Regions from separate parts of the Enterobacter hormaechei subsp. xiangfangensis genome, predicted to be linked through region 1. Evidence: predicted binding sites of a transcription regulator. Region 1 holds the regulator's gene; the other holds the start of a gene.

What was found. The regulator LexA, encoded in region 1, represses DNA repair genes until DNA is damaged. The targets are predictions, from matches to a motif close to TNCTGTATGTACATACAGNA.
Positions count from the first base shown of each region.
Region 2: mutH (DNA mismatch repair endonuclease MutH) is a predicted target of LexA. The motif match lies at 6,648-6,667, and genes of this name have one in related genera.

Region 1 covers NZ_CP017183.1:304,438-319,170, reverse strand. The annotation lists gene BFV63_RS01535 (cupin domain-containing protein) at 1-304, opposite strand, end outside; gene zur (zinc uptake transcriptional repressor Zur) at 422-934, shown strand; gene BFV63_RS01525 (CsbD family protein) at 982-1,191, opposite strand; gene dinF (MATE family efflux transporter DinF) at 1,311-2,648, opposite strand; gene lexA (transcriptional repressor LexA) at 2,712-3,320, opposite strand; gene BFV63_RS01510 (diacylglycerol kinase) at 3,429-3,797, opposite strand; gene plsB (glycerol-3-phosphate 1-O-acyltransferase PlsB) at 3,952-6,372, shown strand; gene ubiA (4-hydroxybenzoate octaprenyltransferase) at 6,462-7,331, opposite strand; gene ubiC (chorismate lyase) at 7,344-7,841, opposite strand; gene malM (maltose operon protein MalM) at 8,014-8,952, opposite strand; gene BFV63_RS01485 (maltoporin) at 9,067-10,377, opposite strand; gene malK (maltose/maltodextrin ABC transporter ATP-binding protein MalK) at 10,420-11,529, opposite strand; gene malE (maltose/maltodextrin ABC transporter substrate-binding protein MalE) at 11,901-13,091, shown strand; gene malF (maltose ABC transporter permease MalF) at 13,213-14,733, shown strand, end outside.
Region 2 covers NZ_CP017183.1:3,729,218-3,743,950, reverse strand. The annotation lists gene galR (HTH-type transcriptional regulator GalR) at 1-148, opposite strand, end outside; gene aas (bifunctional acyl-ACP--phospholipid O-acyltransferase/long-chain-fatty-acid--ACP ligase) at 767-2,926, shown strand; gene lplT (lysophospholipid transporter LplT) at 2,919-4,112, shown strand; gene BFV63_RS17800 (NADP(H)-dependent aldo-keto reductase) at 4,206-5,246, opposite strand; gene BFV63_RS17795 (YgdI/YgdR family lipoprotein) at 5,379-5,597, opposite strand; gene mutH (DNA mismatch repair endonuclease MutH) at 5,726-6,418, opposite strand; gene rppH (RNA pyrophosphohydrolase) at 7,102-7,632, shown strand; gene ptsP (phosphoenolpyruvate--protein phosphotransferase) at 7,645-9,891, shown strand; gene lgt (prolipoprotein diacylglyceryl transferase) at 10,119-10,994, shown strand; gene thyA (thymidylate synthase) at 11,001-11,795, shown strand; gene BFV63_RS17765 (prepilin peptidase-dependent protein) at 11,980-12,444, shown strand; gene BFV63_RS17760 (prepilin peptidase-dependent protein) at 12,435-12,995, shown strand; gene BFV63_RS17755 (DUF2509 family protein) at 12,992-13,390, shown strand; gene BFV63_RS17750 (prepilin-type N-terminal cleavage/methylation domain-containing protein) at 13,375-13,698, shown strand; gene recC (exodeoxyribonuclease V subunit gamma) at 13,711-14,733, shown strand, end outside.

The DNA of each region.
Region 1 (14,733 bases):
ACACGCCCGTCCCGGCTGGAAATCCCACGCTGTCTCCGGGTTCGAGCTTCCATAAATAGCCATTGATCCAGGCCTCAGGGTAACCCTCCAGAACGTAAACAAACTCCTCTTCGTCGCTTTCCGCATGCGGATAAGATGTGCGGCGTCCGGGCGGCAGCCGTTCATGGTGAATACCAATGCGGCCGAGACCCAGTTTGCGGGCCAGCGGCGCGCCAATAGAAAAACGTTCGTTGCTGTCAGGATACGTTGCGTCATCAGCGCCTTCCACGTCCCGCCAGTGCCGAATACAGTCAGGTCTTTTCATTTTGCGATCTCTTGATTTGCGATGCGTCAGGTATAGCACAGCCTGGCGGATCTCGGTGTTTTTAGCAGAACATGATAAAGTGAGAGTTTTCACCCCTTACCACATCCGAGGTGCCCGATGGACAAGTCCACAAAAGAGCTGTTAGCGCAAGCTGAAAAGCTGTGCGCGCAACGCAATGTGCGCCTGACCCCGCAGCGCCTTGAGGTACTGCGTCTGATGAGCCTGCAACAGGGCGCCATCAGCGCCTACGATCTGCTCGATCTGCTGCGTGAAAGCGAGCCGCAGGCAAAACCGCCGACCGTTTATCGGGCGCTGGATTTTCTGCTGGAGCAAGGGTTTGTGCATAAAGTGGAATCAACAAACAGCTATGTGCTGTGCCATCTTTTTGACCAGCCAACTCACACGTCCGCCATGTTTATCTGCGATCGCTGTGGTGTGGTGAAGGAAGAGTGTGCGGAAGGTGTGGAAGATATTATGCATACGCTGGCAGCCAGAATGGGCTTTGCGCTGCGCCATAATGTGATTGAAGCCCACGGCTTATGTTCTGCCTGCGTGGAGGTGGAGTCATGCCGTCATCAGGATGACTGTCAGCACGATCACTCTATCCTGGTGAAGAAAAAGCCGCGTTAAAGCCAAAGAAAAAGGCGGCTCAGGGCCGCCCTTGGGGATAGTACCGGTTACCAGCGGTAGTCGTTACGGGTTTCCCAGTCTTTGACTTCGTTTTCCGCCTGATCTTTTTCGTAACCGTAGCGCTCCTGGATTTTACCTACCAGCTGATCGCGCTTACCTTCAATGACGGTCATATCGTCATCTGTCAGCTTACCCCACTGTTCTTTCGCTTTACCTTTGAATTGCTTCCAGTTGCCGCCGATTTCGTCTTTATTCATAATCGTGTCCTCGTGTTAAGCGTCTATGAGTATCGCCCGCTACGTTCTTTTCTGCTGGACGTGATTATTATTGTAGTTAAGGATTCGGTAGTTGTTTTTATATTCGGAATCTTTAACCGTTACGATATATCGTGCGGGGCTGGAAACCAGGTATTGTTTCGCCAGTGACGATGCCAGATAACGGCCAGCGAAAGGCCACGCAGTGAGAGAAACACCGCCAGCGCCAGCCACAGACCATGATTGCCGAGATACGGCAGGGTCAGCAGCGTCAGGCCAAACCCCGCCGCCGCGACGGCCATGCTGTTGCGCATCTCCGCCCCTCGCGTCGCACCAATAAACATGCCGTCCAGCAAATAGCACCACACACCCACCACCGGTAATACTACCTGCCAGAGGATGTAGCGATCGGCCAGCTCACGTAGCGCGGGCAACGAGGTGAGTAGCGCGACAATATGCTCACCAAAACAGGCGTATACCAGAGCAAAGGCCAGCGCCACCAGGCCCGCCTGACGACAGGCAGCACGCCAGACCTCACGTAACTGGCCGCTTTCACGCGCGCCATAGGCCTGCCCTGAATGCGCCTCGACGGCGTAAGCAAAACCATCCAGCGCGTAAGCGGTAAAGGTCAGTAACGTCATGAGCACTGCGTTGACTGCGACGATTTCAGGCCCAAGACGCGCACCAAAAACGGTTAAGGCGCCAAAGCAGAGTTGCAGCAGGAGCGAACGGAGCATGATGTCGCGATTAAGCGCCAGCAGCTTACGAATGTTGCCGCGCCAGGCCGATTTCAGCAGATCCAGGGTGATACCGCGCATCGCCAGTACGCGCCAGACCATTCCCAAACCAATTAGCAGCGTACCGTACTCGGCAATCGCCGTGGCCAGCGCCGCGCCCCGGACGTTCATGTGCAGCCCCATCACCAGCCACAGATCGAGCATAATGTTAAGCAGGTTGCCTACCACCAGCAGGATCACCGGCGCGCGGGCGTACTGCACGCCCAACAGCCAGCCCAGCAGGACCAGGTTTGCCAGTGAAGCGGGCGCGCTGAGCCAGCGAATTTCGAGGAACCGCCGGGCCTGTTCCAGTACGGCATCGCTGCCGCCCACAATATGGAGCGCAAAATCAATCAGCGGCGTACGCAACAGAACGATTAACGCGCCAGCACCGAACGCCAGAATGAGCGGCTGAACCAGCGCACGCGCCAGACGCAGGGGATCTTTTGCACCATACGCCTGGGCCGTCAGGCCCGTCGTACTCATGCGCAGAAAAAGCAGCAGCATAAAGAGAAAGCTGGTCGCCGTTGCGCCGATCGCGACGCCGCCGAGATAAATCGGCGAATCGAGATGCCCGATAACCGCCGTATCCACCAGCCCAAGCAGAGGAACGGTAATATTGGAAAAAATCATCGGTAGCGCAAGACGCCACAACGCCTTATCGGCAGAAGTTAGCAATGCCATGGAAATTACCGGAATCAGAAAACAGGCCAGGCTGTAGAGGAACTACAGCCTGTCAGGAAGAGATTACAGCCATTCACCGTTGCGGATAACGCCGACCGCCAGTCCTTCAATAGAGAAGCTCTGCTCGCGGAGATCCACCACAATCGGGGAGAATTCATTGTTTTCAGGCAGAAGCTGCACGGTATTGCCTTGTTTCTTCAGGCGCTTAACCGTCACTTCATCATCAATGCGCGCCACCACGACTTGCCCGTTACGCACGTCCTGCGTTTTGTGTACCGCCAGCAGATCGCCATCCAGAATACCGATATCTTTCATGGACATTCCGCTAACGCGCAGCAGGAAATCGGCGCTCGGCTTGAACATGCCTGGATCAACCTGATAGTGCCCTTCGATGTGCTGCTGCGCCAGCAGAGGTTCACCTGCCGCTACGCGACCCACCAGCGGAATACCGCTCTCTTCTTCCACCAGCAGACGAATACCGCGTGAGGCGCCGGAAACAATCTCAATCACGCCCTTACGCGCCAGCGCTTTAAGGTGCTCTTCGGCAGCATTAGGAGAACGGAAGCCCAGACGCTGCGCAATTTCTGCACGCGTGGGTGGCATACCCGTCTGGCCGATATGATCCCGAATGAGATCAAACACCTCTTGCTGCCTGGTCGTTAACGCTTTCATACCGCCCCCTGGGTGTATATACAGTTATGCTGTGAGTATATACAGTCAAAGGCGATTTTGGAACCAAAAACTGCACAAAAAACCAGGGACTTAATTATTCCTCGAGGCTCATCGGAAATGCGACCAAAGCAGCGTGACCCAGGTGATCGCCGCAGTGATAATCGCCAGCAGTACGGCAGCGGAACCCATGTCTTTCGCCCGGCCAGACAATTCATGGAATTCCGACCCGATTCGGTCAACAACGGCCTCAATAGCGCTATTAAGAATTTCCACTATCATCACCAGAAAGACAGATCCGATGAGCAGTACGCGGGTGATAGCATCAACATCAAGGAAGCAGGCGATGACAACGGCAACGATTGCAGCAACCGCCTCCTGGCGGAAAGCGGCTTCATTAACCCATGCAGCGCGGAAACCTTTCCATGAATAACCGGCAGCTTTAATGATTCGAGTTAACCCAGTGGTATTATTGGCCATTAAAAGAACCTTTTATGATAAATAGCGTCTGTAACTAAAGCCGCAGCGCGTTTTGCTGCAACCTGAAGTATGACGGGTAACAACAGAAATTTTGCGCGCTTTCTGTTATCCTTGCGCCGCAATTGCATTATTAACCAGAGGCTTTACATCGTTTATGTCCGGCTGGCCACGAATTTACTACAAATTACTTAATTTACCATTAAGCGTCCTGGTAAAAAGTAAGTCTATCCCAGCAGAACCTGCGCTGGAATTAGGGCTCGATACGTCGCGCCCTATTATGTACGTTTTGCCTTATAACTCGAAGGCAGACCTGCTGACGCTTCGCGCTCAATGTCTGGCGCACGATTTACCTGACCCACTTGAACCGCTGGAAGTCGACGGTACGCTGCTGCCACGCTACGTGTTCATCCATGGCGGGCCGCGCGTGTTCACCTATTACACGCCGAAAGAAGAGTCCATTAAGCTGTTCCATGATTACCTCGATCTGCACCGCAGCAACCCCGATCTGGACGTGCAGATGGTGCCGGTGTCGGTGATGTTTGGCCGTCGTCCGGGGCGCGAAAAAGGGGAAGAGAACCCGCCGCTGCGTATGCTCAACGGCATTCAGAAGTTTTTCGCCGTCTCCTGGCTGGGACGCGACAGTTTTGTCCGCTTCTCACCTTCCGTTTCACTGCGCCGCATGGCGGATGAACACGGCACTGACAAAATCATTGCGCAAAAGCTGGCGCGCGTTGCGCGTATGCACTTTGCACGTCAGCGTCTGGCGGCCGTTGGACCACGTCTCCCGGCACGTCAGGATCTGTTCAACAAGCTGCTGGCTTCCAAAGCGATTGCCCGTGCCGTAGAAGACGAAGCGCGCAGCAAGAAAATTTCGCACGAGAAAGCGCAGCAGAACGCAATCGCGCTGATGGAAGAGATCGCCGCGAACTTCTCCTACGAGATGATTCGCCTCTCTGACCGTATCCTCGGCTTCACGTGGAACCGCCTCTATCAGGGGATTAACGTCCACAACGCCGAACGCGTGCGTCAGTTAGCGCACGACGGCCACGAGATTGTCTATGTGCCCTGCCACCGCAGCCACATGGACTACTTGTTGCTCTCTTACGTGCTCTATCACCAGGGGTTGGTGCCACCGCATATTGCTGCCGGTATCAACCTGAACTTCTGGCCAGCAGGCCCGATTTTCCGCCGTCTGGGTGCGTTCTTCATTCGTCGTACCTTTAAAGGTAACAAGCTTTACTCCACCGTCTTCAGGGAGTATCTGGGCGAGCTGTTCAGCCGCGGTTATTCTGTGGAGTACTTTGTTGAAGGCGGTCGCTCGCGTACCGGTCGTCTGCTCGATCCAAAGACCGGCACGCTGTCGATGACCATTCAGGCCATGCTGCGTGGCGGTACCCGTCCTATCACGCTGGTGCCGATTTACATCGGTTATGAACACGTGATGGAAGTGGGCACCTACGCGAAAGAGCTGCGCGGTGCGACTAAAGAGAAAGAGAGTCTGCCGCAGATGCTGCGTGGGCTGAGTAAATTGCGCAACCTCGGCCAGGGATACGTGAACTTTGGCGAGCCCCTGCCGCTGATGACATATCTGAACCATCATGTTCCGGAGTGGCGCGAGTCTATCGATCCTATCGAAGCGGTACGTCCGGCCTGGCTGACGCCAACGGTCAACGGCATTGCATCCGAGCTGATGGTACGCATCAACAATGCTGGTGCGGCAAACGCCATGAACCTGTGTTGTACTGCGCTTCTGGCCTCTCGCCAGCGTTCACTGACCCGCGAACAGCTGACCGAGCAGATTGACTGCTACCTGGATATCATGCGCAACGTGCCGTATTCCGTGGATTCGACCGTGCCGTCTGCCACCGCCAGCGAGCTGATCGATCACGCGTTGCAGATGAACAAGTTCGAAGTCGAGAAAGATACGATTGGTGACATCATCATTCTGCCGCGCGAGCAGGCCGTGCTGATGACCTACTACCGTAATAACATCACGCACATGCTGATGCTGCCGTCGCTGATGGCGGCCATTATTACCCAGCACCGCCGTATTTCGCGTCAGGAGCTGCTGCGCCATATTCAGGCCATCTACCCGATGCTGAAAGCGGAGCTGTTCCTGCGCTGGAGTAAGGATGAACTGGCGGCAGAGCTCGATAAAATGACGGCAGAGATGCATCGTCAGGGGCTGATTACCATCAGTGATGATGAACTGCATATCAATCCGTCACGTTCACGTACCTTGCAGCTCCTGGCTTCCGGTGCGCGTGAGACGTTGCAGCGCTACGCCATTACCTTCTGGTTGCTGAGTGCAAATCCGTCCATCAACCGCGGTACGCTGGAAAAAGAGAGCCGGACGCTGGCCCAGCGCCTCTCCGTTCTGCATGGCATTAACGCCCCGGAATTCTTCGACAAAGCGGTATTCAGCTCCCTGGTGCTGACGCTGCGCGACGAAGGGTACATTAGCGATACGGGCGATGCCGAGCCGGAAGAGACGATGAAGGTTTACCAGATGCTGGCAGAGCTGATTACCGCGGATGTGCGTTTAACGATTGAGAGTTCGACGCAGGGCGAATGATGCTAAAGCCGGGTGACGCTAACGCTTACCCGGCCTACATGTTCCGCTAAATCGTAGGCCGGGTAAGGCGAAGCCGCCACCCGGCTTTTTTATGACCAGTAACTCATCGCCAGGCCCAGAAACAGCACCAGCCCGACGTAGTTATTATTCAGAAACGCTTTAAAGCAGGCTTCACGCTCGCGCTTCGCGATCAGCTTCTGCTGATACGCAAACAGCAGCCCCGCCACCAGTACGGACCAGTAAAACTCCCAGTTCAGCCCGTTCAGGCGACCAATCGCCACCATCAGCGCCAGCACCGCCACCTGTAATATGCCGATGATCAGCTTGTCGTGACGACCAAACAGGATCGCCGTCGATTTGATGCCAATCTTGAGATCGTCATCGCGATCGACCATCGCGTATTGGGTATCGTACGCAACGGCCCAGAGAATATTCGCCAGGAACATCAGCCAGCAGCTGAGCGGAACGGACTCGCTGACCGCGGCAAACGCCATGGGAATCGACCAGCCAAATGCCGCACCCAATACCACCTGCGGCAGATGGGTGTATCGCTTCATGAACGGGTAAACCCAGGCCAGCGCCAGAGCCGCAACGGACAGTAGAATGGTCATGGTGTTAAGGGTTAACACCAGCATGAAAGAGAGAAGCACCAGCACCACAAACAGAATGCGCGCCTCTTTCCCGGTCACCTGACCGCTCGGCAGAGGACGATTCGCGGTGCGCTTAACATGTCCATCAAATTTCCGGTCAGCATAGTCGTTGACCACACAGCCCGCAGCGCGCATCAGCCAGACGCCCGCCACAAATACCGCCAGGATCCACAGCGGCGGCACGCCCGGCGTGGCAACCCACAGCGCCCATAAGGTCGGCCACAGCAGCAGCAGCGCGCCAATGGGTTTATCAGTACGCATCAGGCGGTGATAGGCCAGCAGCTTATTCTGCGTCAGACTCCACTCCATTTTCTCTCCCTCTTAGTACAACGGCGATGCAGGCAAAAAGAGTTCCGTCAGTATTAACGGCTTGCCACTCAAACGAAGGCGGGAACGGCGCCCCCACAAATCGGCATCGCAACCAATTTCAATAAAATCACGGGTCAGTTCAGACGAGGTGAACAGATAGCGCCCCAGGGGCGTTTTGCCGAGGCGTTGCAATGCCAGCTCCGGCCCGGAAAGTGTAGACTCAGGAACCACCGTCCGCCCGGCAAGCCACGGCTCGCCATCTGCACAGAGTAAAATTTCACGCAGCCAGTAGCGTTCTTCCTGCGGCAGCAGCGGCAGCTCGCTGGCAATCTCCGCAGGCGAGACAAACCCTTCCTGAATCATCGTCACCGTGACCGTTTTACCCTGTTGCTCAAAACGTTTTGTCATGGAATCTTCCAGCAGCAGCCAGTCCAGCTGTTCCGGGTCAAGCGCAGGGATGTGGTCGAAATAGCGTAGCGCACGCAGCTGCGTGAGCGCGGGGTGTGACATGCCAGACTCTCCGATACATAACGTAAAAGCATTGTATCGCAGATTGGCAAAATGAGGACGGACAAACAGAATTTAACGATCACTATCGCAACAATGGTGCAACTTAGCCAAAAAAAGTGCGCCCGTGAAGGCGCACCAAACGACTAACAAAATCAGCACTGTGGGGAGACGGTTACCCCTTGCCTTTTACACTGCTGATAAAGGTGGAACGGGCAGTGGTTGAACCTAAACGCTCGGCTTCATCAAGCAGTTTCAGCGCTTTATCGACATCGCCGTTTTTAACTGCCTGCTTGATGGCGTTGTTAAAGTACGTTTCAGTATCGTTAAGCACCGGCTCGGCTTTTTTCGCCGGGGCCGGAGCCGCGGCCGGTGTTGCGGCTGGCGCGGCATACACAGGCGCGGCAGTATTACCCACCGTTACCGGCCCCGGGCCAGATGAGCCAAACAGCGGGCCTACGAGTACGCTGGAGGCGCTGTTGGTGGAGACTTTCAGCTTGATCAGGCCGTCGGTAGTATGGCGAGCATGCGGATCCGGGATATCCGGGACAGCGTTACCGGTGCCTTTTGCGTAGGCTTTCGCCGGATCAACCAGCTTCGTTGTCTGTTGCAGATCTTTTTCAGTCGTGAACACCAGGACATAAATCTTCTGCTGACCCAGGGCTGGCGTCAGGCGCATAACGCCTTCCAGCCGATCGGCACTCATGACGCCAGGCTCCTGATAGCTGAAATAGTCGCTTGGGAAGAATGCGGATGGCGTCATGCTCTGATCGAGGATCAGCACGTTAGGCGCGAAGACGCTGGTCTGTTTATTGACTTCACTGGTTAACGTCAGGGTCAGCTCGCCGATATTCGCCGGCACGCTGAAAGCCGCAACCGGACCGCTGATACCCGGCACGTTCAGCGACTGACCGCCAGCGGCAAGCTGCGTGGTTTGAGTTTTCGACTGATCAACTGGCGTCCACACCAGTTGCTGAAGAGCCGCAGCCGGAATAGCTGGCGCAGCACTGGTATTTTGAGGAACAAAATTCACATCTGCATAGGTGAGCGCAGGCGCACAGGCCAACAGCCCCGCAGAGAGGCACAGCGCGATGAGACTTTTCTTCATTTTCATTGTTATTACCTCTGATAGCGTGAGCACTGCGGTGGCCAGGCAATAGCGCGCAGCACCCTAAGGAGAGAGGGGCTTACGCCCCTCTTTTCAGGTCATTACGTCAGGCTCGACGAATTACCACCAGATTTCCATCTGGGCGCCGAAGGTCCACTCATCGTTGTCGCCACGGCTGAAGGTTTTCGCGGAGGTGTCGCTATACGCTACGCCAGAGGTGTAACCTGCACCTGAGTCGTTGTTTGCATAGCCCCATTTCTCATCCCACTTCGCGTAGGTTGCGAAGACACGGATAGCCGGACGGGACCAGATGCTGTCGCCTGCCTGCCATTGCTGTGCCAGGGTGATTTTGTACTGGCTGTTTTTGTCGTCAGTTTTCTGAGACTTAACGTTGTCGTAGCCCACTTCCAGCAAGGTGCTCATGATCGGCGTCCATTTGAACATTGGACGAACACCCACGGTCCACCACTCGGTACCGTTGTTGTTGTCACGATCGATGTTCTGGTACATACCGACGTACATCAGGTCCCAACGGTCTGCCAGGGTGATTGCACCGTGGTCCAGCACGCGCCACATAGAGCCGTCGTTATCGATGCTGCCGCCCTGTGGAATACCTTTACCGTTAGAGGTCATGGAATCCGTACCGTATTGCAGTACGAACTTGTTGAATCCTTTCATCATGCTCTGGGTGTGTTCAGCGGTGAACAGCCAGCCATCTTTAGAGGCGCCAGGTTGCAGATAGTAGTCGTCAGGAATGTTGGTATGACCGTAGTCAACGCCCAGCTCCAGCGTACCGCCCGGGTTGGTTTCCAGACCGGCTAAACGGACGTCGAAGACATCGTTTGGTACCACGTTGTCATAAATACGGTCGCCGTTCGCATCACGCTCGGCGAAGGTTGCAGAACCGCCGGACTCAGAAGAACGGGTCGCTGCCAGAGAGAGTTTGCCAAAGCCCAGATCGATGTTTTCAATACCGGCACCAGGACCAGAGATATCCCAGTAGTAGAAGTCGATCATGTGTACGTCATGACGCTGATAGAAGCGCTTACCGGCCCAGATGGTAGAGCCTGGCAGCCATTCAATCAGGTTTTTACCCTGCACGTTAGCTTCACGGAAGGCCGGGCTGGTGGATTCCCAGTCATTCTGTTGAGAAACGGAGTACGCTACGTTGGTGTCGAAATAGAAGCTCTTGTCGCCTTCTTTCCACACTTCCTGGCCCAGTTTCAGTTCGGCGTAGGTTTCACATTCGTTACCGAGACGGTATTTACTTTGTGCGCCTGTTGCCTGGAAACATTGTTGTTCACCGCCACTTCCGGTCCAGCCAATGCCGGAACGAGCATAACCTTTAAAGTCTACGGCGCCCGCCTGGGCAGACAGGATGCCTGCCGCAATGGCGACAGCCAGAGGGACTTTGCGCAGAGTAATCATTATTCTATCTCCTGAGATCATTGCTTTTCTTTGTAATTGGAATGCTTAAACGCCTGGCTCTTTGTGCAACCGACGACATGCAGTGCCATCCTCACGGAACAGATGGCAACGCTCTGGCGGCAAACCGATAGCGAATGTGGCACCCTCTTCTACCAACACCACGTCATTCTGGCGGTAGACCAGGTTCTGACGGATGGCGGGGATCTGGATATGAATCTGTGTTTCGTGACCAAGCTGTTCGACGACCTGAACTTCACCTTCCAGCGTCACATCCGCAATGTGGCTTGGCAGTAGATGCTCAGGACGGATACCGAGGGACATATTGGCCCCCACCTGTACGTTGGCGCTGTCGACCGGCAGCCAGACTTGCTGACGGTTTGGCAGCTCCACCTGTACCTGTTCGATTGCCGTCGCGGTCACTTTTACGGGCAGGAAGTTCATCTTTGGCGAGCCAATAAAGCCCGCAACAAAGCGGTCTGCCGGGTAGTGATACAGCTCCAGCGGTTTGCCCACCTGCGCCACGCGACCGGCATCCAGCACCACGATTTTGTCGGCCAGCGTCATCGCTTCGACCTGATCGTGGGTGACGTAAATCATCGTGCGTCCAAGGCGTTTGTGCAGACGGGAGATTTCGATACGCATCTGGACGCGCAGGGCGGCATCCAGGTTAGAGAGAGGTTCATCGAGCAGGAACACGCGCGGCTCGGCCACCAGCGTACGGCCGATCGCCACACGCTGACGCTGACCACCGGAGAGCGCCTTCGGTTTACGCTCCAGCAGATGTGCCAGCTGAAGCACTTCCGCCACCTGGGTGACGCGCTGGTTAATGGTCTCTTTTTTCGCGCCGGCCAGCTTCAGGCCAAAGGACATGTTCTCGGCAACGGAAAGATGCGGATAAAGCGCATAAGACTGGAACACCATGCCCACGCCGCGTTCAGCTGGCGGGATGTCGTTCATTCGGGTATCACCAATAAATAAATCGCCACTGGTGATGGTTTCAAGACCGGCAATCATACGCAGCAGAGTCGATTTACCACAGCCTGATGGACCCACGAACACCACAAATTCACCTTCGTGGATGTCCAGATTGATGTCTTTTGACACCACTACGTCGCCCCAGGCTTTCGTTACATTACGCAGCTGTACGCTCGCCATGCCCTTCTCCCTTCGTTACAACCTGTCACCGACAGAAACATTCAAGATAAGTTCACTATGCGTGTTCCATTACTTTCGTGAATCCTCCACCCCCCGGCTTTTTTATGGGGGAGGAGGCGGGAGGATGAGAGAGCAGGCTCTGCGACCGCAGCTGAGGGGCCGAGGCGAAAATCGTGAAGCGGCCTGCAAAATTCAGTGGGTTTTTATGTGCGCCAGCACTCATAACTTAAATTTATGTTACAGGGATCACACAAACAGGGGGTGGGGCGTAGGGACTGGGAGGATGGAAAGAGGATGTCAAATAAGGAGACTGAGTCACGTTGAACCACCTTATGTATCCACGAGCACATCACCAATAAAGGATGGCAGATATGAAGATCAAGACTGGCGCACGCGTTTTCGCATTGTCCGCCCTCGCAGCAATGATGATTTCCGCACCGGCTCTCGCCAAAATTGAAGAAGGTAAGCTGGTTATCTGGATTAACGGCGACAAGGGCTATAACGGTCTGGCCGAAGTGGGCAAAAAATTCGAGAAAGACACCGGTATCAAAGTCACCGTAGAGCACCCGGACAAACTGGAAGAGAAGTTCCCGCAGGTTGCGGCAACGGGCGATGGTCCGGACATTATCTTCTGGGCGCATGACCGTTTCGGGGGCTACGCGCAGTCTGGCCTGCTGGCAGAAGTTACGCCAGACAAAGCCTTCCAGGACAAACTGTTCCCGTTCACCTGGGACGCCGTTCGCTATAACGGCAAGCTGATCGCTTACCCAATCGCGGTTGAAGCCCTGTCACTGATTTACAACAAAGACCTGGTGCCAAACCCACCGAAAACCTGGGAAGAGATCCCTGCTCTGGATAAAGAGCTGAAGGCGAAGGGTAAATCCGCTCTGATGTTCAACCTGCAAGAACCGTATTTCACCTGGCCGCTGATTGCTGCCGACGGCGGCTACGCGTTCAAGTTTGAAAACGGCAAATATGACGTGAAAGACGTGGGCGTGGACAGTGCGGGCGCGAAAAAAGGTCTGACCTTCCTGGTTGACCTGATTAAGAACAAACACATGAACGCGGATACTGACTACTCCATCGCGGAAGCGGCGTTCAACAAAGGCGAAACCGCGATGACCATCAATGGTCCGTGGGCCTGGACCAACATCGACAAGAGCAAAATCAACTACGGCGTGACCCTGCTGCCAACCTTCAACGGCAAACCGTCTAAACCGTTCGTGGGTGTGCTGAGCGCAGGCATCAACGCCGCCAGCCCGAACAAAGAGCTGGCGAAAGAGTTCCTCGAAAACTACCTGCTGACCGATCAGGGTCTGGATGAAGTGAACAAGGACAAACCGCTGGGCGCCGTTGCGCTGAAATCCTTCCAGGATCAGCTGGCGAAAGATCCACGTATTGCGGCCACCATGGATAACGCCCAGAAAGGCGAAATCATGCCGAACATCCCTCAGATGGCTGCATTCTGGTACGCCACCCGTACCGCCGTCATCAACGCTGCAAGCGGTCGCCAGACTGTCGATGCCGCGCTGAAAGATGCTCAGGGTCGTATTACTAAGTAAGTCTGAAAAACGGCGGGTGGCGCATGCGCTTACCCGCCCTACGACTACGGCACGATCCGTAGGTCAGGTAAGCGCAGCGCCACCTGACGATAAGTTTCCACCGTTGTAGAGGAAGAACCCCATGGATGTCATTAAAAAGAAACACTGGTGGCAAAGCGACGCACTGAAGTGGTCAGTGATAGGTCTGCTGTGTCTGCTGGTGGGTTACCTTGTTGTTTTAATGTACGTGCAAGGGGAATACCTATTCGCCATCATGACGCTGATTTTAAGCTCGGTTGGCCTGTATATTTTCGCCAACCGTAAAGCGTATGCCTGGCGCTATGTTTACCCGGGCGTTGCCGGGATGGGGCTGTTTGTCCTCTTTCCGCTGATCTGCACCATCGCGATTGCCTTTACCAACTACAGCAGCACCAACCAGCTCGCGCAGGAGCGTGCCACCCAGGTGCTTCTGGACCGTTCTTATCAGGCGGGTAAAACCTTTAACTTCGGCCTGTATCCTGCGGGTGATGAGTGGAAGTTAGCGCTCACTGACGGTGAGAGCGGCAAAACCTATCTTTCCGACGCGTTCAAATTTGGCGGTGAGCAGAAGCTGGCCTTAAAAGAGGCTGCGGCCCTGCCGGAAGGTGAACGTGCCAACCTGCGTATCATCACCCAGAATCGCCAGGCACTGACCCAGCTCACCGCCGTACTGCCAGACGAAAGCAAAGTGATCATGAGCTCGCTGCGCCAGTTCTCCGGCACCCAACCGCTCTATACCCTGGCGGATGACGGCACGCTGACCAACAACCAGAGCGGCGTGAAGTACCGCCCGAACAACGATATCGGTTTCTATCAGTCTGTGAATGCCGACGGCAGCTGGGGCGACGACAAACTCAGCCCGGGCTATACCGTCACCATCGGCTGGGACAACTTCACCCGCGTATTTACCGACGAAGGCATCCAGAAACCGTTCTTCGCCATCTTCGTCTGGACGGTGGTCTTCTCGGTGCTGACCGTGATCCTGACCGTGGCCGTGGGCATGGTGCTGGCCTGCCTCGTGCAGTGGGAGTCCCTGAAAGGCAAAGCGATTTACCGCGTGCTGCTGATTCTGCCGTACGCCGTGCCGTCGTTTATCTCGATTCTGATTTTCAAAGGGCTGTTTAACCAGAGCTTCGGTGAAATCAACATGATGCTGAGCGCGCTGTTCGGTATCAAACCGGCCTGGTTCAGCGACCCGACCACCGCTCGCTCGATGATTATCATCGTGAACACCTGGCTGGGCTATCCGTACATGATGATCCTGTGCATGGGGCTGCTGAAGGCCATCCCGGACGACCTTTACGAAGCCTCGGCGATGGACGGCGCGGGTCCGTTCCAGAACTTCTTCAAAATTACCCTGCCGCTGCTCATTAAGCCGCTGACGCCGCTGATGATCGCCAGCTTCGCCTTTAACTTTAACAACTTCGTGCTGATTCAGCTGTTGACCAACGGTGGTCCGGACCGTCTCGGTACGACTACGCCAGCAGGCTATACCGACCTGCTCGTGAGCTACACCTACCGCATCGCCTTCGAGGGCGGCGGCGGTCAGGACTTCGGCCTGGCGGCGGCGATTGCCACCCTGATCTTCCTGCTGGTTGGCGCCCTGGCGATTGTGAACCTGAAA
Region 2 (14,733 bases), 1.2 Mb from region 1:
TGGCGTTAGGGTGATAATTCAGGTTTTCCATGGCGTCCTGCACGGCCTGGCGCGATGCATCACTCGCTTTAGGGGAGTTGTTGATTACGCGGGAGACGGTCGCGACGGAAACACCGGCCAGACGAGCCACATCCTTAATTGTCGCCATTCAATACCTTCTTATAGGGGTAAGCGTTTACACACTAACTAGTGTTGCGGAAAAGCGGCGCGCATTCAAGGGGAGCGGGTGAGCGTCCTCTGCAAACGTGAAGCAGAACATCCCTCGCGGTGTAATCGTTACACGGCCAGTCATGTCTGAATAATGGTAATCTGAATCTTTAGTTACACTTTGCCTCAGGCTGTTGCGATTGTCCGTTAGCAACGATGCGTTATGAATTGCTAGAGTCGAGATCCCAGAGGTATTGATAGGTGGAATCAACTTCGGTTGATTAACACGATTTACACCAACCTGCGTTTTACGCAGGTTTTTTTTTTGCCTGTAAGTTCAACCTGTAACAGCAAAAGAGAATATTCACACCTGGTTGCACTTCGGCTCATTCCCTTGCGTTTTCCCGCTGGCGAAGCCTGTCGCCGGAGGCCACAATCAAGATCCCAGAGGTATTGATTGGTGAGAATTCCTGGTACGTTTTCGTACTCTTCTCTTGCACCAACCTGCGCGGATGCGCAGGTTTTTTTTCGCCTCTGTTTTTGCTATCGCTCCCTCACTACTTCTCGTGTAATCTGCCACCATTTATACCTTTCACACTGGCTGGCAAAGGGAGTTGAAATGCTTTTTGGGTCCTTCCGCACACTGTTTCGTGTCCTGTTTCGCATCCGCGTGACTGGCGATACGCAGGCACTCTATGGCGAGCGTGTTCTTATCACACCGAATCACGTCTCTTTTCTTGATGGCGTATTGCTGGCGCTGTTTTTGCCCGTGCGGCCCGTCTTCGCGGTGTACAGCTCCATCAGTGAAAAATGGTACATGCGCTGGCTCAAACCGCTGATTGATTTTGTCCCGCTCGATCCAACCAAACCGATGATGATTAAACATCTGGTGCGTCTGATTGGGCAGGGGCGTCCGGTGGTTATCTTCCCGGAAGGGCGGATTTCAGTGACGGGCTCCCTGATGAAAATTTACGATGGGGCCGGTTTTGTCGCGGCGAAGTCTCAGGCCACCGTCGTGCCGCTACGCATCGACGGGGCTGAGCTGACCTTTTTCAGCCGTCTGAAAGGGCTGGTGAAGCAGCGTCTGTTCCCGAAAATTACGCTGCATATATTACCGCCGACGTCACTGCCGATGCCCGAGGCGCCGCGTGCGCGCGACCGCCGTAAAATCGCCGGGGAAATGCTGCACCAGATTATGATGGAAGCGCGCATGGCCGTTCGCCCGCGCGAAACGCTGTATGAATCGTTGCTGTCAGCCCAGTATCGCTACGGTGCGAAGAAAAACTGCATCGAAGACATCAACTTTACGCCGGATACCTACCGTAAGCTGTTGACCAAAACGCTGTTTGTCGGGCGTATCCTGGAAAAATACAGCAAACAGGGTGAAAAGATCGGCCTGATGCTGCCAAACGCGGGTATCAGCGCGGCGGTGATCTTTGGTGCCGTCTCCCGGGGCCGCATTCCGGCGATGATGAACTACACGGCGGGCGTGAAAGGGCTCTCCAGCGCGATTACCGCGGCGCAAATCAACACCGTCTTTACCTCCCGCCAGTTCCTGGATAAAGGCAAGCTGTGGCACCTGCCGGAACAGCTGACGCAGGTGCGCTGGGTGTTCCTGGAAGATCTGAAAGCAGACGTCACGACCGCCGACAAGCTGTGGATTTTCGCGCACCTGCTATTGCCGCGTCTGGCGCAGGTTAAGCAGCAGCCGGAGGATGATGCCATTATCCTCTTTACCTCCGGCTCTGAAGGCAACCCGAAAGGTGTGGTTCACAGTCACAAAAGCATTCTGGCGAACGTCGAACAGATTAAAACCATTGCTGACTTTACCGCCAACGATCGCTTTATGTCGGCGCTGCCGCTGTTCCACTCATTTGGTCTGACCGTGGGGCTCTTTACGCCGCTGCTGACCGGTGCCGAGGTGTTCCTCTACCCAAGCCCGCTGCACTACCGCATTGTGCCGGAACTGGTTTATGACCGTAACTGCACGGTGCTGTTCGGGACGTCCACCTTCCTCGGAAACTACGCGCGCTTCGCCAACCCGTATGATTTCTTCCGCGTGCGCTACGTGGTGGCGGGGGCGGAAAAACTCCAGGACAGCACGCGCCAAATCTGGCAGGACAAGTTTGGCCTGCGCATTCTGGAAGGCTATGGCGTGACGGAGTGCGCGCCGGTGGTCTCCATCAACGTTCCGATGGCGGCAAAACCCGGAACGGTTGGCCGCATTCTGCCGGGGCTGGACGCGCGTCTGCTGGCGGTGCCGGGTATTGAAGACGGCGGACGTCTTCAGCTGAAAGGGCCGAACGTCATGAACGGCTATTTGCGTGTGGAAAACCCGGGGGTGCTTGAGGCGCCGACGGCTGAGAACGTCAATGGCGAGGTTGAAACGGGCTGGTACGACACGGGCGATATCGTGCGCTTCGACGATCAGGGCTTCGTGCAGATCCAGGGACGCGCAAAACGCTTCGCCAAAATCGCCGGGGAAATGGTCTCTCTTGAAATGGTCGAGACGCTGGCGACCGCAGTCTCAGCAGAGAAAATGCATGCGACCGTGGTGAAAAGTGATGCCAGTAAAGGCGAGGCGCTGGTGCTCTTCACAACAGACGGTGAACTGAAGCGTGACGCGCTGCTCAGGTATGCACGCGAACACGGTATCCCCGAGCTGGCGGTCCCCCGCGATATTCGTTACCTCAAACAGTTACCGGTGCTGGGCAGCGGTAAACCCGATTTCGTGACCCTGAAGGGCATGGTTGAAGAGGCGGAACAGCAAAATGCGTGAGTCAGTGCACACTAACACTTCAATCTGGTCGAAAGGCATGATGGCGGTTATCGCCGCCCAGTTTCTTTCCGCGTTCGGCGATAACGCGTTGCTGTTTGCCACGCTGGCGTTGCTGAAAGCTGAGTTTTATCCCGACTGGAGCCAGCCGATCCTACAGATGGTGTTTGTGGGTGCTTACATCGTATTTGCGCCGTTTGTCGGCCAGGTGGCGGACAGCTTCCCGAAAGGTCGGGTCATGATGTTTGCCAACAGCCTTAAGCTTCTGGGCGCGGCAAGTATCTGCTTTGGTATCAATCCTTTCGTCGGCTACACGCTGGTGGGCATTGGTGCGGCAGCCTACTCCCCGGCGAAGTACGGCATTCTGGGTGAGCTCACCACCGGTGATAAGCTGGTGAAGGCCAACGGCCTGATGGAGTCCTCCACCATTGCGGCTATTCTGCTGGGTTCGGTGGCGGGTGGCGTACTGGCAGACTGGCATGTGCTCGCCGCGCTTGGCATCTGCGCCCTGATGTACGGTGGCGCGGTGATCGCCAACCTGTTTATCCCCAAACTGGCCGTGGCGCGTCCGGGGCAATCCTGGCGCTTCGGGCCCATGACCGGCAGCTTCTTCAACGCCTGCCGCGTACTGTGGCGTAACGGTGAAACACGCTTCTCGCTGATGGGCACCAGCATGTTCTGGGGGGCCGGCGTTACGCTGCGTTTCCTGCTGGTGCTATGGGTGCCGGTGGCGCTGGGCATTACTGACAACGCCACGCCGACTTACCTGAATGCCATGGTCGCCGTCGGGATTGTTGTCGGGGCCGGGGCTGCGGCAAAACTGGTGACGCTGGAAACCGTCGCGCGCTGCATGCCTGCGGGGATCCTGATTGGCGTCGGCGTTCTGTTCTTCTCCCTGCAACATGCCCTATTGCCTGCCTATGCCCTGCTGTTGCTGATCGGCATGTTAGGCGGTTTCTTTGTGGTGCCGCTAAACGCGCTGTTGCAGGAGCGCGGCAAGCAGACCGTTGGGGCGGGTAACGCCATTGCGGTGCAAAACCTTGGTGAAAACATGGCGATGTTGCTGATGCTGGGGATTTACTCGCTGGCGGTAAAAGCAGGTGCGCCGGTCGTGGCAATCGGGGTAGGATTCGGCGCGCTGTTCGCGCTGGCGATTAGCGGGCTGTGGGTCTGGCAGCGTCGTCGTTGAATTGTGCTGCCTGATGCCCTCACCCCGGCCCTCTCCCACAGAGAGAGGGTGAAAACCCTAAAAACGGCAACGTGCGTTGCCGTTTTGCTTTTATTACGGTGCCGGGTAGGTATAAACCTGATGCACCGCTTCTATCTCCGCTAATACCTCTTCACTCAGGTTCAGATTGAAACTCTCAATATTGGTTTTCAACTGATCCATCGTCGTTGCGCCGAGCAGGGTACTCGCCACAAATGGCTGACGACGCACGAAGGCCAGCGCCATCTGCGCCGGATCGAGTCCGTGGCGTTTCGCGATATCCACGTAGGCCGCAACGGCTTTTTGCGTCTGCTCGCCGCTATAGCGGGTGAAGCGGCTGAAAAGCGTGTTACGCGCGCCAGCCGGTTTCGCGCCGTTCAGGTATTTGCCCGTCAGGGTACCGAAGCCCAGACAGGAGTAGGCGAGCAGCTCCACCTCTTCGTACTGCGTCACCTCCGCCAGACCCACTTCATAACTGCGGTTCAGCAGGCTGTACGGGTTCTGAATGGTCACGATGCGCGGCAGATCGTGTTTATCGGCCAGATGCAGATAGCGCATCACGCCAAACGCCGTCTCGTTGGAAACGCCGATGTAGCGGATCTTACCCGCCCGCTGGCACTCCGTGAGCGCTTCCAGCGTTTCCAGCAGGGTAACGGCCGGAGCACTTTCGTTCCAGGTGTAGCCAAGCTTACCGAAGCAGTTCGTCGGACGCTGCGGCCAGTGCACCTGATAAAGATCGAGATAGTCGGTTTGCAGGCGCTTGAGGCTTGCATCCAGCGCCGCACGGATATTCTTGCGATCGAGGATCTGATTAGGGCGGATCCCGGCATCGTTATTACGGGAAGGTCCGCTGACTTTGGAGGCGATGACCAGCTTTTCGCGATTGCCGCGTTTCGCCAGCCAGTTGCCGACATACGTTTCAGTAAGACCTTGTGTTTCCGGGCGGGGAGGAACGGGGTACATCTCCGCCACGTCAATCAGGTTAATGCCCTGGCTGACGGCGTAATCGAGTTGTGCATGGGCATCGGCTTCGCTGTTTTGTTCACCAAATGTCATGGTGCCCAACCCCAGTTGGCTGATCTCCAGAGCGCTGTGGGGGATACGATGATAATGCATAGCCGGTTTCCTTTTTTAGACATACAGACTGCGTCAGGAGCCTCCCGACAAAGGAATATAAACATGGCAGAGGGAAGGCAAAAGGGGAAGGAAAAAATCAAAAAGGCCAGCAAGCTACTGACCTTTATCTGTTTAACGCTCGATGATCTGGGAGACTTCGTCGCGATTAATCTGCATTTGATTGCCTTCGCGATCGCGGTAACTCACCAGACCGGTATCGTCGTCGACTTCGGGTTTGCCATCGGTCAGGATCATACGACCATCTTTCGTTGACATGACATAGTCGCTGCTACAACCCGATACCGCAAACGCTAAACCGACTGCTGAGATAATTACTGCCCATTTTTTCATCGTTCTCATCCTCACCTGGCTCGTATCAAATCATAGTGTAGTAATAACCTGATATTACGACAGGTGAAAGGGGGGAAATCTTAAAAAGGAGGAGATTATGTTAGCCGGAGCGCAAAATTAGTAAAAAACTATGTTTTCAACAGGAAGTGGCGTGCCAGCAGTGCCCCGGTGAAATTCTTTTTAAGATAGAAACCGCGCGGCAGCGTCAGGATCGGTTCGCCCTGTGCGCCTACCGCTTCAGTGAGCGCTTTGCTATTGGCGGCTTTAGGACGAAGTTGCAGCACTTCGCCATGCCGGGCGGTGATCCGCTCAACCTGTCCCAGCACAATCATGTCCATCAGCTCTTCCCAGTCCTGGGAAAGCAGTCTCTCCTCTTCATCATTCGGACTCCAGAGCAGCGGGGCGCCAACGCGACGCTCTGCCAGCGGGATCTGCCTGTCGCCCTCAACGGGTACCCACAACACCCGCTTCAGCTTATGCCTGACGTGGCTGGTTTCCCAGGTCACTCCGCTGTTACCCGTGAGCGGCGCAACGCAGACAAAGGTGGTTTCCAGCGGCCGCCCCTGGCTATCGATGGGGATCGTCTTCAGTTCCACCCCCAGCGCCGCAAAATCTTGCTCGGGTTTACTGCCCGCGCTTGCGCCCAGCCAGCGTTCCAGCAACACGCCGATCCAGCCCTTATCACGCTTTAGATCGTTGGGTATCGTCAACCCCGCCATCACGGCCAGCTCGCCCAGTGAATAGCCTGCCAGACGTTGCGCCTGCTGGAGCAACTGGGCTTCACTGACGGGAGGGGAGAGCAGTGGGGCGAGAGAATGCATACTAACAACCTTTTGATTAAAAAATGAGCTGATATTTTATCCCTTGTGGACAGAGTTTACCTTTTTCTGAGTGAATATCCCATGCGTATGATTTATTTCATCTTTTTTAGACTATAGCCCGTCGCGCCGCGGCTAAAAAACAGGTTGTGCAATTCTGGTCACTGACAATAAACAGGATCTTACACCATGTTATCCACAGAAAAATGGGATAACTGGGAATAACTGCCACTACTGTTTCAATTTACAGCCTTGACGTGCGATGAAAATCGAATTTTCACACAAATTGTGCCTAACTTATTGGCACAATCTGTGGATAAAACCGACGCTGTTCGATCTTTCATCAGCAGGAGGATCTTTGATGTGACGATCGTCACGTTAATCGCCTCTGGCACCCTTAATTCCAATATAATATTATGAATTTAAATGATTTATTTTTGGCAGGGTAAAGTGGCGTTTCGTCGGGTTAAAAGGTTGTTCATCGGTAATTCCGCACTTCTTCACAACTATATCCACAGAAAAGGTGAATAAAAATGGTCTCTGTCGCCCGCATCTGTTTATAACTCCTCACTAAATTGTGAGTTATTCAAATGTTATTAGGTTGCAGGCCTGTAAGAGAGTGGTTTACCGCCTCCCTGTAGTGTGAAACAATCATTCATATATCAGATTTAGTTTGGGGTAGTCCGGTGATTGATGACGATGGCTACCGCCCAAACGTAGGAATAGTAATTTGTAATCGTCAGGGCCAGGTGATGTGGGCCCGGCGATATGGTCAGCACTCCTGGCAGTTCCCGCAAGGCGGGATCAATCCTGGAGAGTCCCCAGAACAAGCGATGTACCGGGAGCTGTTTGAAGAGGTTGGTTTAAGCCGAAAAGATGTTCGTATTCTGGCTTCGACCCGCAACTGGTTGCGTTACAAGTTACCGAAACGTTTGGTGCGTTGGGACACAAAGCCGGTTTGTATCGGCCAGAAACAGAAGTGGTTTCTTTTGCAGTTGGTGGGCAACGATTCAGATATCAATATGCAAACCAGCAGCACGCCAGAGTTTGATGGCTGGCGCTGGGTAAGCTACTGGTATCCGGTTCGTCAGGTCGTGTCATTTAAGCGCGATGTATATCGTAGGGTGATGAAAGAGTTCGCAAGTGTCGTGATGCAGCTTCAGGAGACGCCTCCGAAGCCACAGAGCGCACCTGCCTGGCGACGTAAAAGAGGTTAAGCTACGCAAATCATGCTCACCCGCTTGCGAGAAATAGTTGAAAAGGTTGCCAGTGCGCCTCGCCTCAACGAGGCGCTGAATATTCTGGTGACGGACATCTGTCTTGCGATGGAAACCGAGGTCTGTTCGGTCTACCTGGCCGATCATGACCGACGTTGCTACTACCTGATGGCAACCCGCGGTTTAAAAAAACCACGGGGACGCACCGTCACGCTCGCGTTTGATGAAGGTATTGTTGGCCTGGTCGGGCGACTGGCGGAGCCAATCAACCTTGCCGATGCGCAAAAACACCCCAGCTTCAAATATATCCCTTCCGTCAAAGAGGAGCGGTTCCGCGCTTTCCTTGGCGTGCCTATTATTCAGCGCCGCCAACTGCTTGGCGTGCTTGTTGTCCAGCAACGAGAGTTGCGGCAGTACGACGAAAGCGAGGAGTCTTTCCTCGTCACGCTGGCAACGCAGATGGCTGCTATCCTCTCCCAGTCTCAGCTGGCAGCCCTTTTTGGGCAGTATCGTCATACCCGCATCCGCGCGCTTCCGGCCTCGCCGGGCGTCGCGATTGCCGAAGGCTGGATGGATGCCACGCTCCCGCTGATGGAGCAGGTCTACGAAGCCTCGACGCTGGATGAAGCGCTTGAGCGCGAACGGCTTACCGCTGCGCTGGAAGAGGCGGCGAATGAGTTTCGTCGCTACAGCAAACGCTTTGCCGCTGGCGCGCAAAAAGAGACGGCGGCTATTTTCGATCTCTACTCACACCTGCTTTCCGATGCGCGTTTGCGTCGTGAGTTATTTGCCGAGGTCGATAAAGGGTCGGTGGCAGAATGGGCGGTTAAAAAGGTCATTGAAAAATTTGCTGAGCAGTTTGCGGTGCTGACTGACGGTTATCTGAAAGAGCGCGCCGGCGATTTACGCGCGCTTGGGCAACGTCTGCTGTTCCACCTCGATGATACTATTCAGGGGGCGAACGCCTGGCCGAACCGGTTTGTGCTGGTGGCCGATGAACTCTCAGCGACGACGCTGGCTGAATTACCGCAGGACAGGCTGGCGGGCGTGGTGGTGCGCGATGGCGCTGCTAACTCCCATGCCGCCATTATGGTGCGCGCGCTCGGTATTCCGACCGTGATGGGGGCGGATATTCAGCCCTCCGTACTGCATCGCCGTACGCTGGTGGTGGACGGATATCGTGGTGAGTTGCTGGTGGATCCTGAACCGGTTCTCCTTCAGGAGTACCAGCGTCTTATCAGCGAAGAGAATGAATTAAGCAAGCTGGCGGAAGATGACGTCAACCTGCCCGCGCAGCTCAAGAGCGGTGAGCGGGTGAAGGTGATGCTCAACGCTGGCTTAAGCCCCGAGCATGAAGAGAAGCTCGGCAGCCGCATCGATGGCATCGGCCTCTACCGCACTGAAATACCGTTTATGCTGCAAAGCGGCTTCCCGTCAGAAGAGGAGCAGGTGGCGCAGTATCAGGGCATGTTGCAGATGTTTAATGACAAACCCGTCACGTTGCGCACCCTGGACGTCGGCGCGGATAAGCAACTGCCCTATATGCCCATCAGTGAAGAGAATCCCTGCCTCGGCTGGCGTGGGATCCGCATAACCCTCGATCAGCCGGAAATCTTCCTTATCCAGGTTCGTGCCATGCTGCGTGCCAACGCGGCCACGGGGAATCTCAGCATTTTGCTGCCGATGGTCACCAGTATTGACGAGATCGACGAAGCGCGGCGGTTGATAGAACGTGCAGGGCGCGAAGTGGAAGAGATGATCGGCTATGCGATCCCTAAACCCCGTATCGGCGTGATGCTTGAAGTGCCTTCGATGGTCTTTATGTTGCCGCAGCTGGCGACCCGCGTTGATTTTATCTCCGTTGGTACCAACGACTTAACGCAATACATTCTGGCAGTCGATCGCAACAATACGCGTGTTGCCAGCATCTACGATAGCCTGCATCCGGCGATGCTTCGTGCCCTGGCGATGATCGCCCGCGAAGCCGAGCAGCATAATATCGACCTGCGCCTGTGCGGTGAAATGGCCGGCGATCCGATGTGCGTGGCGATCCTGATTGGTCTCGGTTTCCGTCACCTGTCAATGAACGGACGTTCCGTTGCGCGTGTGAAATACCTGTTACGTCACATCGAACAAGATGAGGCGCGCGAACTGGCCGCGCGTAGCCTGGAAGCACAGCTGGCAGCCGAAGTGCGCCATCAGGTGGCTGCGTTTATGGAGCGACGCGGCATGGGCGGTTTGATCCGCGGTGGCCGCTGATCCCCACAAAATAATGACTGCTCGGACGACCCCTCTCCCTTGAGGGAGAGGGATGGGGTGAGGGAGAACTGCGCGCATGAACCCCTATACACATCTTTTACATCTCAGGCGCATCCTCCGCGCCTGCCTTATGCTATGATTCGCAACTTTGGAGCACCTGCCAACGGCGGGAATGCAATTCACCCGCTGTCCACTTTCAGCGGAATAACAACATCTTGTGGTGACAGATGAACAGTGGTTATCTGCATTTTCCGGAATTCGATCCGGTTATTTTCTCAATAGGACCTGTAGCGCTGCACTGGTACGGTCTGATGTACCTGGTGGGCTTCGTTTTTGCCATGTGGCTTGCTGGCCGTCGCGCCAGTCGTCCGGGCAGTGGATGGACGAAGAACGAAGTGGAAAACCTGCTTTATGCCGGCTTCCTCGGCGTATTCCTGGGAGGTCGCATCGGTTATGTCCTGTTCTATAATTTCCCGGTATTCCTGAACGACCCGCTCTATCTGTTCCGCGTCTGGGACGGCGGTATGTCCTTCCACGGCGGACTGATTGGTGTGATCCTCGTGATGGTGATCTTCGCCAGACGCACCAAACGCAACTTCTTCCAGGTGGCTGATTTTATTGCGCCGTTAATCCCGTTTGGGCTGGGCGCAGGGCGTCTGGGCAATTTCATCAACGGTGAGCTGTGGGGGCGTGTCGATCCGAGCGTGCCGTTTACCATGCTGTTCCCGGGCTCCCGCGCAGAGGATATCGCGCTGCTGCCTTCGCATCCTGAGTGGCAGTCCATTTTCGATACCTACGGCGTCCTGCCGCGCCATATGTCACAGCTCTATGAGCTGGCGCTGGAAGGCGTGGTGCTGTTCATCATCCTGAATCTTTATATCCGCAAACCGCGTCCAATGGGGGCTGTCTCCGGTCTGTTCCTGATTGGCTACGGCGCGTTTCGTATCATCGTCGAGTTCTTCCGCCAGCCGGATGCGCAGTTTACCGGTGAATGGGTACAGTACATCAGCATGGGGCAGATCCTCTCCATCCCGATGATTGTCGCGGGTGCCATTATGATGATTTGGGCGTATCGTCGTCGTCCACAGCAACAACTTTCCTGAGGAATCATGAAACAGTATCTTGAATTGATGAAAAAAGTGCTCGACGAGGGCACGCCGAAAAACGACCGCACCGGCACCGGTACGCTCTCCATTTTTGGCCACCAGATGCGCTTCAATCTGCAAGAAGGCTTTCCTCTGGTGACAACGAAGCGCTGCCATCTGCGCTCGATCATTCATGAACTGCTCTGGTTCCTGCAAGGCGATACCAACGTTGCTTATCTACATGAAAACAATGTCTCCATCTGGGACGAGTGGGCAGATGAGAACGGCGACCTGGGTCCGGTCTACGGCAAGCAATGGCGCGCGTGGCCTACCCCGGACGGCCGTCATATCGACCAGATCACGACCGTCATAAACCAGCTGAAAAATGATCCGGACTCGCGCCGTATCATTGTCTCTGCCTGGAACGTGGGTGAACTGGATAAAATGGCGCTGGCGCCTTGCCACGCGTTTTTCCAGTTTTACGTGGCGGACGGCAAGCTCTCCTGCCAGCTCTATCAACGCTCCTGCGACGTGTTCCTCGGCCTGCCGTTTAACATCGCCAGCTACGCGCTGTTGGTGCATATGATGGCGCAGCAGTGCGATCTTGAAGTAGGCGATTTTGTCTGGACGGGCGGTGATACCCACCTCTACAGCAATCATATGGAACAGACGCATCTCCAGCTGACGCGCGAACCGCGTGCATTGCCGAAGCTGGTGATCAAACGTAAACCGGACTCGATCTTCGATTACCGTTTTGATGATTTCGAGATTGAGGGTTACGACCCGCATCCCGGCATTAAAGCTCCTGTCGCCATCTGATACGGCAAATCCTGACACAACCGGTGCTCTTTAGCGCCGGTTTTTTTTCACGCCCGTTTTGTTTTTCGAGCCTGTTTCCAGAGATGATGCAACGCGTTGCAACGGGTGAAAATCTCCTGAAAGCGGCTCGTAAAGTTCTGGTTTGACGCTCGCACCGTTTCTGCTATTCCTCCACACTCCCGCCATGAAAAACGAACAAGGCTTTACGCTTATCGAAACCCTTATCGCCGTTTCGCTGGCAGTGATCCTCAGCGCCACAGGACTCTATGGCTGGGACAGCTGGCAGCAGCGGCAGCGGCTTTGGCAAACCGCCTGCCAGGTGCGGGATTACCTGGTGTTTTTGCGCAATGACGCCAACCGTCACAACAGCGAGCACAGGATCGCGCTGTATAACGACGGTGAAAAGAACTGTCTGGCCAGTTCAGCGGTGACCGGTTGTGACAGCGGCGGACCGTTCGTGATGAAGCCGATGTGGCCAGGGGTCACGATAAGCGACATAACACCTGCGCTGGGATTTTACGGTTTAAGAGATACCGCGTGGGCCGGACATATCCGGGTGCAGAGCCGCGCTGGTGGGTGGTGGGTTATTGTCTCAAATGGCGGACGTATCAGGCTGTGTAATGCCGCAGGAGAAGGTGCATGCCAGTAAATCGAAAAGGGTTTTCCCTGCTGGAAGTGCTGATTGCGATGACGATAAGCAGCATTCTGTTACTCAGCACGTCACGTTTTTTACCGGGGCTACAGCGGGGGGTTTTACTGCAATCCGGGCAGCAGGAGCTGGAGGATGAGGTCTGGCAACGTCTGTTCGCGGTCGGTAAACAGTTTCAGAGAGCAGGATACTGTGCAGGGCATTGCCAGGGACAGGGGATGATCATCGGCAGGCAAGGACGATGTGCGATTGTGCAATGGGATGCGAACAGCAACGGCCAGTGGGATAGCACCGCGTCAGAAAACGACAGTACGGGATTTCGGCTTGAGTCCGGATCGCTTGAAACGCTGCGGGGCGCCACATCCTGTGACGGTAAGGGATGGGATAAGCTCACCGACCCGGATCGGGTCCTGATAGAGCAATTTATGGTCACTAAAACCGATCGTGCTGGCTTTGCGCCGGTCATCAGTATCGAGCTGCGTGCCCGCCGTAAAGGTGAACTGACCGCACCCTTTTCAGCTCGCCATACCGTAACGGGGTTTAATCTGTGAATCGTCAGCGGGGCATGTCATCGCTGGCGCTGGTCCTGCTATTGCTGGTGCTCGGCACGCTGATCCTCACCGGATTAAATCAGCAGTTGCAAACCTTTAGCACGCTGGTAAGTGGCGAGAGTTTGTCTGTTCGCCAGCAGGCTGCCGTGCAATCTGCACTGGAGTGGGGGCGCGTTCAGGAATGGGCTTTACAGCCAGAGGTTCAGTGCAAACAGACACAGCGTTTGCGGGTCTGTGTAAGGCTGTTTGGGGAGCGTGTTTTGCTTATTGCCGGCAATGACGATCTGTTGCTATGGCAAGGCGGGGACATCGCGGAAGGGCAGATACGCTTTTCCGCCCACGGCTGGAGTGATTTCTGCCCCCTTAAGGAAAGTACGCTATGTCAGTTACCCTGAGCAGACAAAAAGGATTTAGCATGGTGGAGGTTTTGCTGGCAATGATGTTGCTGGTTGTGGTTGTGACGGCGTTATCCGGATATCATCGCGCGCTGGCAGCCCGGTATGCGGCGCTTAGCCAGTATCGTCAGCTATGGCATCATGCGTGGAATCAATCGCAGATCTCAACATTAACGCTCCCGCCGGGCTGGCAGGTCAGTCGGGGGCAGACAACACAGTCCGGATGTGTCAGCATCACGGTCACACTTATTTCTCCTATGGGGCGGCAGGGCGCGTTAACGCGTCTGCACTGCCCGGTTAGCCGCTAGTCGGGAGCGTTTATGCTAAGGGTTTACCACTCAAATCGTCTGGATGTGCTGGAAGCACTGATGGAGTATATCGTTGAGCAAGAGCGTCTTGACGATCCGTTTGAGCCAGAAATGGTGCTGGTGCAGAGCACCGGTATGGCGCAGTGGCTGCAAATGTCCCTTTCGCAGAAATTTGGCATTGCGGCGAACATCGATTTTCCGCTGCCCGCGAGCTTTATCTGGGAGATGTTTGTTCGCGTCCTGCCGGACATCCCTGAGCAGAGCGCCTTCAACAAACAAAGCATGGCCTGGAAACTGATGACGCTGCTGCCGGACATGCTGGCGCGTGATGAGTTTGCCATGCTGCGGCACTACCTGAATGACGACACCGACAAGCGTAAACTTTTCCAGCTGGCCTCACGTACTGCCGACCTCTATGACCAGTATCTGGTTTACCGTGCAGACTGGCTGATTCGCTGGGAAGCGGGAGAATTAGTCGATGGGTTACCGGAAGCGCAAATCTGGCAGGCGCCGCTCTGGAAAGCGCTGGTCGAGCATACCGGGAAACTCGGTCAGCCTAAGTGGCACCGTGCTAACTTGTACGATCGCTTTATCTCGATACTTGAGAACAGCGCAGAACGGCCAGCCCGTTTGCCGTCACGCGTGTTCATTTGCGGTATCTCCGCGTTGCCGCCTGTCTACCTGAACGCGCTAAAAGCGCTCGGTAAGCACACTGATATCCATATCCTCTTTACCAACCCGTGTCGGCACTATTGGGGGGATATTCAGGATCCGCGCTGGCTTTCACGGCTGGTCACCCGTCAGAGAAAACGTCTCTTTGAAGAACGCGCGGTGCCGCTGTTTAAAGACAGTGAAAACGCGGCGCAGCTTTTTGATGAAGAGGGGATTCAGAACCTGCCGAACCCGCTGCTTGCCTCGTGGGGCAAGCTCGGACGTGACTATATTTATCTGCTTTCAGATATCACCTCCTCGGGAGAAGGGGATGTGGATGCGTTTGCCGATATTACGCCGGATAGCCTGCTGCACAATATTCAG